Regions from separate parts of the Phreatobacter aquiterrae genome, predicted to be linked through region 1. Evidence: predicted binding sites of a transcription regulator. Region 1 holds the regulator's gene; each other region holds the start of a gene.
What was found. Region 1 encodes LexA, which represses DNA repair genes until DNA is damaged. Its sites were predicted from a motif close to TGTTCNNNNTGTGTTCNG; they were not measured.

Region 1 (4,132 bases):
TGGGGAGCGGCCCCGTGAGGGCAGCGGGATGAAGGCGCGGGTCAAGGCCATCGCAGCGGCGACGGCCGCGCGGGCGCGGCCGGTCGCGACCGGATCGCTCCAACTCGCCTTCGGTGTCTGGTGGGAGCGCTTTGTCTCCTGGACCGCGCTCGAGCTCGATCGCGGTCGCGCCTTCCTGTTCCTGCCAGTGGCGTTCGGTGTCGGCGTCCTGCTCTACTTTGCCGCCCCGGACGAACCCTTGCCATGGGCGCCCGTGCCTCTCCTTGCCGCACTCGTCCTGATCGCCTGGCGCGCCAGACAGCGGCCCGTCGCCAGGCTGCTTACCACCGGATTCGCCGCCGTATTGGCCGGGTTTGCGGCGGGATCGCTGAAGACCTGGCTGATGACCCAGCCGCTGCTCGGCGCCGACAGTGGCGTGGTGCAGGTGCAGGCTTGGGTGGAAGCGGTGGAGCGGCGCGAGAGCGGCGAACGGCTGACCCTTCGCGTGCGATCGATCTCGCCCTTCTCAGGGGATGCGCCGTTCCGCATCCGTGTCACGAGCCGCGCCGCGACGGGTGCCGTCGTCGGGCGGCCCGTGAGCCTCGCCGCGAGATTGCGCCCGCCAGCCGACCCGGTCGCGCCGGGGCTCTACGATTTCGGCCGCGACGCCTTCTTCACCGGTGTCGGCGCCAGCGGCTTCGTGATCGGCAGGGTGGGGGAGGGGCAGGCTGGCGATCCACCGATCGGGGTCCGGTTGCGCGCCGGGCTCGATCATATCCGCACCAGGATCAGCGAGCGCATCCGGGCGGCCATTCCGGGACCGTCCGGCGCCATCGCCGACGCCCTGGTCAGCGGCAAGCGCGACGGCATACCCGAGGGCCTCAACGAGGCCATGCGCGTCGCGGGCCTCTACCACATCCTGTCGATCTCCGGCTTTCATATGGCGCTGGTCGCCGCCCTCGTCTTCGCGGTCGTGCGCGGCGGCCTGACGCTGGTGCCCTCCCTCGCGCTGAAGCGCCACGTGAAGGCGTGGGCTGCTGTGGTAGCACTGGTGGTGTCGACCGGCTATCTCGTGATCTCCGGAGCCGAGGTCGCGACGCAGCGATCGTGGATCATGATCGCCGTCGTCCTGATCGGTGTCGCCCTGGACAGAGGGGCGCTGACGTTGCGCACGCTGGCAATCGCCGCTCTCGCCGTGCTGGCCATCGCGCCGGAGAGCCTTCTGGGACCGAGCTTCCAGATGTCGTTCGCGGCGACGCTGGCGCTGGTCTCTGGATACGTCACCCTGCGCCCCTGGGCCGAACGGCAGGCGTCAGACCCCGGGGGACTCGGCCGCACTCTTCTTCTGGTGACCAACGGCGTGATCGGGCTCGCCGCAAGCTCGTTTGTCGCATCCCTCGCCACCACGCCCTATGCCGCCTTCCACTTTAACACGGTCCATCTCTACGGCGTCGCAGGCAATCTGCTCGGCGCACCCATCGTCGAGTTCATCGTCATGCCGCTGGAGATCCTGGCGCTGCTGCTGTGGCCGTTCGGCTGGGACAAACCTGTCTGGGCGCTGGCCGGCCTCGGCATCGACCTTTTCGTGCGCGTCGCCGAATGGGTAGCGTCATGGCCGGGTGGCCGGATCATCGTCCCGTCCGCGCGGCCTGCGGGCCTTCTCGTCCTGTCCTTCGGAATGATCCTCGTCGCCGCCCTGTCGACGCCACTGCGGTGGACGGGCGTGCCGCTCGTGGTGCTCGGTCTTGCCCTGGCGCCCGGGGGTGATCGCGCCGCAATCATCATCGACGGGGAAGGATCGACGGTCGCCGCGCGGGGTCAGGACGGGACGCTGCGCGTCGTCTCGCCGCGCGGAAACCGCTTCGCGGTGCAGCGCTGGCTGCATGCGGAAGGTGACGCACGCAACGCGGCGGACGACACCGTCACGGCGGGTGTTACCTGCGATTCGCTCGGATGTGCCATGAGCCTGCCGGGCGGAGGCCGGATCGCCGTGCCACGCCATTCCGATGCGGTGGCGGACGATTGCCGCGAGGCCCGCATTGTCGTGACGCGCTATCCGGCGCCGCCGACATGCGCGGCCATGGTCGTGGATCTCAAAGCCCTGGCCTGGACGGGCGCTGTCCGCCTCTATCGCGATGGCGATCGCTGGCGGATCGAGGCCGCGCGGCCGGAAGGGGTCATGCGGCCCTGGTTCAGACCGCGGCCCGCCGTCGCAGCCGCCCCTGCGCTGCTGCGGATGCCGGACACCGCGCGCCAGACCCCGCAGTCGGACACAAACGACGCCGAGCCTGATACCGCGCCCCCGCACGAGGCCGATATAGAGCCGGCTCAGTAACGCCGAATCAATCCCACCAGCTTGCCCTGGATACGCACGCGGTCCGGACCGAGAACGCGGGTCTCGTAAGCCGGGTTGGCGGCCTCGAGCGCGATCGACGTGCCGCGCCGGCGCAGGCGTTTCAGGGTCGCTTCCTCGTCATCGATGAGTGCCACGACGATGTCCCCGGTCTCAGCGCTGTCGCCCTTCCGGATCAGCGCCAGATCACCTTCGAGAATGCCCGCCTCGATCATCGAATCACCCCTGACTTCAAGGGCATAGTGCTCGCCGCGCGTGAGCATCTCCGGAGGGATCGATACAGTCGACATGCGTGACTCGATGGCCTCACGCGGCACGCCGGCCGCGATCCGTCCCATCAGCGGCACGGCGACCGGCATCACGGTCTCGTCGTCGGAGGACGATGGCCGTGCCCGGCCGAGCGACCCTTCGATGACGCTGGGCGAGAACTTGCCACGCGCCGGGCCAGCCGACTGCTCCGGCTGCCGGATCACCTCAAGGGCGCGCGCCCTGTTTGGTAGCCGGCGAATGAAACCGCGCTCCTCAAGCGCGGTGATCAGCCGATGGATGCCGGACTTCGATCGCAGGTCCAGCGCTTCCTTCATCTCGTCGAAGGACGGCGGCACACCACTCTCCTGAAGGCGCTCCTGGATGAAGCGAAGGAGTTCGTGTTGCTTGCGCGTCAGCATCGGTTTCCGTCCTCGATTGTAACCGGTCCGACTCGACCGAACAGATCATGAACAATCACTATCTGTTCTTTATGTGTTCCGCAACTCTTGAGATTTCGTAAAGCGCCAATCAGCGATCGAGCCGCAGGATGCGGCACTTGTCGCCCGCCTGTGCCGCTGGCGCATGCGGTGCGCGCAGGATCAGCGCATCGGATTCGGCCAGCACACGGATCATGGATGAATCCTGGATCGCGGAGGGCGTGGCGATGAGCCGCCCCTGGTCATGGGTCAGGCGGGCGCGCAGATGGTCGGCGCGCAGGTCGTTGGCCGGGACATCGGCGCCGAGGATCGCCTCCTCGCCGGCTGCGGTGTCGTCAGGCTGCCCCCCGAGCCGGCGCAGCAGCGGCAGGAGAAAGAGCATGGCGCAGACGAAGGAGGCGACCGGATTGCCGGGCAGGCCGAGCAGCCTCATCGGGCCGAGATCGGCCATCAGCAGGGGTTTTCCGGGGCGCATGGCGATCTTCCAGAAGCCGAGTGCGGCCCCCTCGGCGGCAATCACTTCCCGCATCAGGTCGTATTCACCGACGGAAGCGCCGCCCGAGGTGACGAGGACGTCATGGCCGGTAAGACGCGCCTGGCGGACGCGGTCGAGCGTTGCGTCGAGCCGGTCCGGCGCTATGCCGAGATGCGTCGGCAGGCCGCCGGCCCGGTGGACGATCGCAGCAAGCGCCAGCGCATTGGACGACACGATCTGCCCGGGCGCGGGAGCCGTTCCAGGCTCGACCAGTTCGTCACCCGTCGACAGGATGGCGACGCGCGGCTTCCGGTGGACAGGCACCATCGCGTGGTTCATCGCCGCGGCAAGCGCCAGCCGGCGCGGGTTCATCGGCGTTCCCGCCGTCAGGCCGGTTTCGCCGGCGGCGAAATCGAGACCCCGGCGACGGATGAAACGCCCGGCATTTCCGGCGACCGGGATGGCGACGGTTTCGCCATCGCGTTCGGCGTCCTCCTGCATCACCACCATGTCGGCGCCGCCCGGTACCGGTGCGCCGGTGAAAATGCGCACAGCCGTTCCGGCCTCAACGGTTCCTGCGAACGCATGGCCGGCCGCGGCCTCGCCGATGACCGTGAGACGTCCGGGAAGGTCCGCCGC
Region 2 (4,132 bases), on a different contig from region 1:
GCCGTGGATGCGCCGGTTGCCGGCAAAATAGATCTTCGCCCGCCGCCGCGCACGCGTGATGCCGACATAGGCGAGCCGCCGCTCCTCCTCGAGGCCTGCGCGACCGTTCTCGTCGAGCGAGCGCTGGTGTGGAAACAGGCCCTCCTCCCAGCCGGGAAGGAACACCGTCTCGAACTCGAGACCCTTGGCCGAGTGCAGCGTCATGATGGAGACGGCGTCCTCGGTCTCGCCCTCGCCGCGCGCCTCCGTGACGAGGGCGATGTGCTCAAGGAAACCGGCAAGGTTCTCGAACTCCTCCATCGAGCGGACGAGCTCCTTGAGGTTCTCGAGGCGCCCGGCGCCTTCCGCGGTCTTGTCCTTCTGCCACATCTCCGTGTAGCCGCTCTCGTCCAGCACGAGCTGGGCGAGCTCGGCATGGGGCATGGCCTCGATCTGTCCGGCCCAGCGGTCGAAATTGTCGATCAGGCCCTTCAGCGCATGCCGCGCCTTCGGCTTCATCTCCTCGGTCTCGGTGAGCGTGCGGGCGGCCTGCATGAGCGGCACACCCTGCGCACGCGCGTGGTCGTGGAGTTGCTGGAGCGTCGCATCGCCCAGCCCCCTTTTCGGGGTGTTGACGATGCGCTCGAAGGCGAGGTCGTCGGAGCTCTGGACGACGCAGCGCAGATAGGCCAGCGCGTCGCGGATCTCGAGGCGCTCGTAGAAGCGCGGTCCGCCGATGACGCGATAGGGCAGGCCGATGGTGATGAAGCGGTCCTCGAACTCGCGCATCTGGAACGATGCGCGCACCAGGATGGCGGTCTCGTTCAGCGCATGGCCCTGCCGCTGCAACTGCTCCAGCTCCTCGCCGACGGAGCGGGCCTCCTCCTCCGAATCCCAGACGGAGGTCAGCGTCGGCTTCTCGCCGTCCTCGCCGTCGGTGAACAGCGTCTTGCCCAGCCGCCCCTCGTTGTGGGCGATGAGATGGGCGGCAGCGGCGAGGATATGGCCGGTGGAGCGGTAGTTGCGCTCCAGACGGATGACCGTAGCGCCGGGAAAGTCCTTGTCGAAGCGCAGGATGTTGTCGACCTCGGCGCCACGCCAACCATAGATCGACTGGTCGTCGTCGCCGACGCAGCAGATGTTCTGCGGCCGGCCCTCCTGCCGCTGGGCGAGAAGCCGCAGCCACAGATACTGCGCGACGTTGGTGTCCTGGTACTCGTCGACCAGGATGAACTTGAACTTGCGCTGATACTCGGCCAGCACGCCCGGATTGTCGCGGAAGAGGCGGATGACCTCCAGCAGCAGATCGCCGAAATCGACGGCGTTCAGCACCTTCAGGCGCGCCTGGTAATCGGCATAGAGCTTGAGGCCGAGGCCGTTGGCATAGGCCGCCGCCTCGCCCGCCGGCACCTTGTCCGGGGTGAGCGCCCGGTTCTTCCAGCCGTCGATAGCGGAGGCCAGCACGCGAGCCGGCCAACGCTTTTCGTCGATGTCTTCGGCCTGGATGAGCTGCTTCAGGAGACGAATCTGGTCATCGGTATCGAGGATGGTGAAGCCGGGCTTCAGGCCGACGAGTTCGGCATGGCGGCGCAGGATCTTGACCCCGGTGGCGTGGAAGGTGCCGAGCCAGGGCATGCCCTCCACGGCCTCGCCAACCAGATGGGCGATGCGCTCCTTCATCTCGCGCGCCGCCTTGTTGGTGAAGGTGACGGCGAGGATCTCGGAAGGGAAGGCGCGGCGCTGGTTGAGGATATGGGCGATGCGGGTTGTCAGCACACGCGTCTTGCCGGTGCCCGCACCCGCCAGCACCAGCACCGGTCCGTCGAGTGTCTCCACCGCGGCCTGCTGTTCCGGGTTGAGGCCCGCCAGATAGCTGGCCGCGGCCTGGTTGCCGCGCGCCGCCATGGCGCGTTCGGCAAGGCTCGGCTGTCGCGGGGCGGCGGGGTCGGTCATGGGCGGGAAATGTTCCGATTCGGTTCTCCCCAAAATGGGGTGTCCCGCGGACAAAGCCAACCCGCCGGGGGGATCGGGCACAGCGTTGCAGCCGTTGCTGTCAGTCGGCGCGTGTAGCCCCGCTCGGAACGAAAAAGGCCGGCGTTTCCGCCGGCCTTCAAAGACACCCGAAAAGAGCGGGAAATCAGCGCAGCACGACGACCCGCGTGCCGACACGCACCCGGCTGTAGAGGTCGATGACATCGTCGTTGGTCAGGCGGAAGCAGCCCGAGGACACGGCGGTGCCGATCGTGTGGGGCTCGTTGGAGCCGTGGATGCGGTAGAGCGAGGAGCCGAGATAGAGGGCGCGGGCGCCGAGGGGATTATCCGGGCCGCCGGCCATGAAACGCGGCAGGTCGGGGCGGCGGCGCAGCATCTGGGCCGGCGGACGCCAGTCCGGCCACTCCGCCTTGCGCGTGATGGTCTGGTTGCCGCCCCAGGAGAAGCCCGGCCGGCCGACGCCGACGCCGTAGCGGACCGCGGTGCCGCCGGCCTGGACCAGATACAGGCGGCGCTCCTGCGTGTTGATGACGATGGTGCCGGGCGCATAGCGGCCGGTGAAGGCGACCGTCTCGCGCGGGATCGCCGAGACGCCGGTGCCCGGACGGGGACCGCCATCGGTGCGCGGCATCACCCGCATCGGCTGGTTGGTGGCGGGATCGATGATGACCTGGTCGCCGTAACCGAAATTCACGGTCTGGGCTGTCGCGGCGGCGCCCGAGAGGGCGAGCGCGACCGCGGTTGCGAGGATGGGCAGGAAGCGCCGCATGAATGCACCTTGCGAAGTTGACGATAGACGGATCGACCGCGAGCCGGCTGCAATCGGGACCGTCGGCACAGGGTTGGTGCGATAGAGCGTAATCACCTACCGTTACGCAATGGTAGCCGTTGCCGCAAAGCAGCAACAATCGCCTGTTTCAGGGCAGGTGTGACCGCCCCGCCACGGTTCTGCCGGCACCATCCTGTTGCGGACGCTGGTGTTTTCCGAACGCGGCCTCACGGAAACGTGATTCCGCGCCGCGGGGCGGCCGTGCTGCGGCGCCCCTCTCGCAATTCGGCGCGCGAGCCTTCATATAGGGCCGATGTCCATGATCCCTGATTTGACCGGCGGCGCAGACGATATCGTCGTGCCCTTCCAGGTCGACGAACTCGATCTCCGTGGCCGTGTCATCCGCCTTGGGCGCACGGCCGGCACCATCATCGAGCGCCACGGCTATCCCGCGCCGGTTGCGCGCGTCCTCGCGGAGGCCACCGCGTTGACGCTGCTGCTCGGCTCCGGCCTGAAGTTCGATGGCCGTCTCATCCTGCAAACGCAGACCGACGGCCCCGTCCGCATGGTCGTCGTCGACGTTGCGACGCCCGATCGGGTGCGGGCGCTCGCCCGCTTCGACGCCGAGGCGATTGAGGCGGCGACCGCCGCCGGTCGCGATGATCCGGCGGCGCTTCTCGGCACCGGGCAACTGGTCATGACCATCGACCAGGGCGGCGACATGCAGCGCTACCAGGGCATTGTGTCGCTCGACGGCCAGGGGCTCGAACAGGCCGCCGACCAGTATTTCCGCCAGTCCGAGCAGATCGACACGCGCGTGCGCCTCGCCGCAGCGGAGGAGTTCGTCGCCGGCGAAGGCGGCCTGCAGCGCACCTGGCGGGCCGGAGGCCTGCTCATCCAGTACCTGCCGCAGGCGGGGACGGAGGGGAGCCGCGATCTCTCCCCCGGCGACGCACCGGACGGAACCGTCCTGCCTGAACCGCACGAGGCCTGGGCCGAGGCAAGGGCGCTGACCGACACCATCGGGGACGATGAACTCGTCGACCGCACGCTGTCGCCGGAGCGCCTACTGTTCCGCCTGTTCCATGAACGCGGGGTGCGGGTGTTCGACGCCCAGGATGTGCGCGAGCATTGCACCTGCTCGCGGGAGCGCATCGAGGGCATCGTGAAGAGCTTCACGCCGGAGGAGCGTCACGACATGGTCGAGGACGGGCACATCACCGTCACCTGCGAATACTGCTCGACCAGCTACCGCTTCGCGCCGGTGGAGTTCGATCCGGCCGAGTGAGGCTCAGCCGGCGCCGGAGAACCGCCGGAAGGTTCCGACGCCGTCGGCGATGATATTGCCGTCGCTGTCCTCGACGCGGATCGACACGAAGGCGACGCTGCGGC
Region 3 (4,132 bases), on a different contig from region 1:
CCGATCATCGGCTGCGTGAGGTTCAGCCTCGATACGACTTGAGTACGCCGAAGCTCATGCGGTGATGCTCGCACGGGCCTTTGACGGCGATGGCCTCGCGGTGCGCCTTCGTCCCGTAACCCTTGTGGATCGCGAAGCCGTAGCCCGGATGGGCGAAGTCGACATGGCGCATCAGCCGGTCGCGATGGACCTTGGCGAGGACCGAGGCGGCGGCGATCGAGAGCACCAGCGCGTCGCCGTCGACGATGGCCTCGCCGGTGATGCCGAGCGGCAGGGGCGGCACGTCGCGCCCATCGACGAGCACGTGCCGGGCGGGAAGAGAGAGGGCTGCGACCGCCCTCGACATGGCGTGCAGCGTCGCCTTGCGGATGTCCGTCGCGTCGATCCGGATGGCTGAGGCGGAGGCGATGGCGCAGGCGAGGGCACTCGCCGAGATAGCATCGTAGAGAGACTCGCGGCTGGCCTCGTCCAGCATCTTGGAATCGGCGAGGCCCGCGGGAACCGCCCTTGGGTCGAGGATGACCGCGGCGGCGACGACCGGGCCGGCGAGCGGCCCGCGGCCGGCCTCGTCGACCCCGGCGACCGGGGTGAAGCCCTGCGCGATGGCGCGGGCTTCGACGGCGAAGGTGGGAATCGGCTGGGCCATGCCGCTGTCTCGCCGAAACGCGCTGCACGGGCAAGGGATGGTATCGGGATGGCAGGTGGCGGGCCTTTTGTTCCGATTCAAGTGAGGGATGAAATGGCGAGCAGGATCAGTGACTTGTGCTTGACGGCTTAGGGCCTGATTCCGCCGGTCGACAATCCGATTCAACGCCTTCATGTGCCGATTCAAGGCGGGCGCCGTGGCGCCGCCCCCGCGACTTCCGCTCCCCACCCCTTCGCCACCCGTGACCGCGGCCCGCCCGGACCACGGCCGGGCCGAGACCCCCGCCCGCTGTCGGGGCCATCTACATCGGCAGGTCGATCGATCCATCCTCGCGCAGCGGGAAGAAGGGGTTCCAGGCCAGTTCGATGGGGTGGCCGTCGGGGTCGGCGACATAGCCGGAATAGCCGCCCCAGAAGACATCCTGTGGAGGCTTGAGTGCCGTGGCGCCGGCCGCGAGCGCGTCGGCGAAGGCGGTGTCGACGGCCGCCTTCGACGGAAGGTTGCGGGCGAGCGTGATGCCGCCGAACGGCCCCCGCGGTGTGTCGCCGAGTTGGGCATCCTCAGCCAGCGCCGCCCGGCCGAAGAGGGCGAGCACCACGCCGCCGGCGCGGAAGAAGCTGACGCTTGTCTGGCTCTGCGAGCGCGACAGGGCGAAGCCGAGCGCCTGATAGAACCGGGTGGCGCGGGGAAGGTCGGCGACGCCGAGCGTGACGAGGGCAATGGCGGCAGGGTGGGTCGCGGTCATGGGATCTCCTGTGAGGGTGGCCCGCGGCCGCCACCCAAGATGCCGTTTCCTAGAACAGGCTCAGCTGCTCGGCGGCGGCGCCCTTGCGCGCCGGCGGGGTGAAGTGCCGCGTCTCCAGTCGCAGCGTCCGCTTGTTGAAGCCGAGGCGTTCGCGCGCCACCTCGAACCGGCGGCCGATCATCCAGGCGAAGGGGCCGGTGCCCTTCTGCCTGAGGTGGAAGGTCGCGTCATAGTCCTTGCCGCCGCGGGTCTGCTGGACGAGCGAGAGGACGTGCCGGGCAGCGTCCGGCCGGTTCGCCACCAGCCATTCGCGGAACAGGTCGCGGATCTCGTGCGGCAGGCGGAGCAGCACATAGCCCGCCTCCCGCGCCCCCATGTGCCAGGCCGCGTCGAGGATGCGTTCGATCTCGGCATCGTTCACCGCGGGGATGATCGGGGCCACCAGAACGGCGGCTGGAATGCCGGCTGCCGAGAGGAGCCGGATCGCCTCAAGCCGCTTCGTCGGGGTGGAGGCGCGCGGCTCGAGCGACCGCGCCAGCTTGCGGTCGAGGGTGGTCACCGACAGCGCCACCTTGGCGAGGCCTTTCGCCGCCATGCGGGAGAGGATGTCGATGTCGCGGGTGACCAAGTGGTTCTTGGTGACGATGCCGACGGGATGGTTCGCCGCCTCCAGCACCTCCAGGATGCGCCGCGTCAGCATCCACTGCTTCTCGATCGGCTGGTAGGGGTCGGTATTGGTGCCGAGCGCGATGGTGCGCGGCAGGTAGCCGGGCGCGGCGAGTTCCTTTTCGAGCAACTCCGGCGCATTGGGCTTGGCGAACAGGCGCGTCTCGAAGTCGAGGCCGGGCGACAGCCCCATATAGGCGTGGGTCGGGCGGGCGAAGCAGTAGGCGCAGCCGTGCTCGCAGCCGCGATAGGGGTTGATGGAGCGATCGAAGGAGAGATCCGGCGAGTCGTTGCGGGTGATGATCCGCTTGGCCTTTTCCTCCGTCACCGTGGTGGCGAGCGGCGGCAACTCCTCCAGCGAGCCCCAGCCGTCGTCAACCGCCTCGCGGATCTCGGTCTCATACCGGCCCGAGGCGTTGGTGAGCGTGCCGCGGCCGCGCCGCCGCTCGTCCCCGACGCCGGGACCGGAGGAAAAGTCCAGCGCCCGGGCCGTCCGTGTGGCGAAGATCCGCGCTGCGGCCGCCTCCAGTCCGCCGGCGTTCAGCCGGTCGGCGAGATCGTCGATGGGCTTGGTGGCGAGGGAACGGGGCATGCTAGGCAAAATAGCTCAAGGGAGCGTTACGGTCAAGAACAAAAAGAGAACATCTGGCTTTGTCGCAGGAGGCCGAACCTGCCCCTTGCCTTGGGCGCCGAACGGGCATAAAGATATCTTTATATGTGAGTGGGGCCTGTGACGATCTCCTTCGCCAAACCTTCGAGGACGCCTCTGGCGGCCTATGCCTTCGACGACGCGGTCGCTGTGCTGCGCGCCGTCGGGGAGCCGACGCGCCTGCGTCTGCTGGCGCTGCTGGCCGAGGCCGAACTGACCGTCACCGACATGGTCGATATTCTCGGCCAATCGCAGCCGCGAATCTCCCGCCACCTGAAACTGCTGCTGGAGGCCGGCCTCGTCGAGCGGGTCAAGGAGGGCTCCTGGGCCTTTTTCCGGGCCGCCGGGGAGGGCGCCGGATCCCGCACGGTCGGGGCTCTCGTGGCGCTCGTCGACCCGACCGACGCCATCCTCGCCAGCGACCGCGAGCGGCTCGCCGAGGTGCGCGCCAAGCGCTCGGCGGAAGCGCAGGCCTTCTTCCGCCGCCACGCCGCCGACTGGGACCGCCTGCGCGCCCTCCACGTTCCCGAGGAGCGGGTGGAGAAGGCTGTCCGGGATGCGCTGTCCGGCGCGCCGCTGCGGTCGCTGCTCGACCTTGGCACCGGCACGGGGCGCATGCTGGAGCTCTTTGCCCCCGAGATCGACCGCGGCCTCGGCATCGACGCCAGCCCCGAGATGCTGACGCTGGCCCGCGCCGCCCTCGATCGCGCCGGCATCCGCCACTGTTCGGTGCGCACCGGCGACATCTACTCGCTGGCTCTGCCGCGCGATGCCTATGACGCCGTGATCATCCACCAGGTCCTGCATTTTCTCGACGACGGCGCCCGCGCCATCCGCGAGGCCGCAAGGGTGCTGCGTCCCGGTGGCCGGCTGGTCGTCGTCGACTTCGCGCCGCACGAGCAGGAATTCCTGCGCGAGGCGCAGGCCCACCGCCGTCTCGGCTTCTCGCGCGACATCGTCGAGGGCTGGATGGCCGCCGCCGGGCTGACCCCCGTCCGCTTCCAGAACCTCGCGCCGGAGACGTCCGGCGGCGACAAGCTCACCGTTTCCATCTGGGTCGGCCGCGACCCGCGCATCATCACCGACGCCCCGGCCCTGCCGGCGGCAGAAGCCATCGAGGTCGCCTGATGTCCTCCGCCTACAAGCCCAGCCGCTACGTTTCGCGCTCGCGCCTCAAGGTCTCGTTCGAGTTCTTCCCGCCGAAGACCGACGAGATGGAGGCGACGCTGTGGGACTCGATCGAGCGCCTCGCGCCGCTCGAGCCCTCCTTCGTCTCGGTGACCTATGGGGCCGGCGGCTCCACCCGAGAGCGGACCCATGCCACAGTCGCCCGCATCATCAAGGAAACCGCCCTGAAGCCTGCGGCGCATCTGACCTGCGTCGCCGCCACCAGGGACCAGGTCAACGAGGTCATCCGCGACTACTG

Region 2: a site for LexA is predicted at 1,943-1,960, ahead of ACJ4V0_RS12335 (ATP-dependent helicase). Genes of this name have one in related genera too.
Region 3: a site for LexA is predicted at 2,684-2,701, ahead of ACJ4V0_RS14925 (PA0069 family radical SAM protein). Genes of this name have one in related genera too.

Annotation. Positions count from the first base shown of each region.
Region 1 is NZ_JBJPHW010000013.1:87,620-91,751, forward strand. It holds gene ACJ4V0_RS18290 (ComEC/Rec2 family competence protein) at 29-2,314, shown strand; gene lexA (transcriptional repressor LexA) at 2,308-3,000, opposite strand; gene ACJ4V0_RS18300 (molybdopterin molybdotransferase MoeA) at 3,110-4,132, opposite strand, start outside.
Region 2 is NZ_JBJPHW010000007.1:94,509-98,640, forward strand. It holds gene ACJ4V0_RS12335 (ATP-dependent helicase) at 1-1,932, opposite strand, end outside; gene ACJ4V0_RS12340 (L,D-transpeptidase) at 2,117-2,740, opposite strand; gene ACJ4V0_RS12345 (Hsp33 family molecular chaperone) at 3,060-4,028, shown strand; gene ACJ4V0_RS12350 (PaaI family thioesterase) at 4,032-4,132, opposite strand, start outside.
Region 3 is NZ_JBJPHW010000009.1:143,096-147,227, forward strand. It holds gene rnhB (ribonuclease HII) at 23-646, opposite strand; gene ACJ4V0_RS14920 (VOC family protein) at 948-1,391, opposite strand; gene ACJ4V0_RS14925 (PA0069 family radical SAM protein) at 1,441-2,649, opposite strand; gene ACJ4V0_RS14930 (ArsR/SmtB family transcription factor) at 2,794-3,834, shown strand; gene metF (methylenetetrahydrofolate reductase [NAD(P)H]) at 3,834-4,132, shown strand, end outside.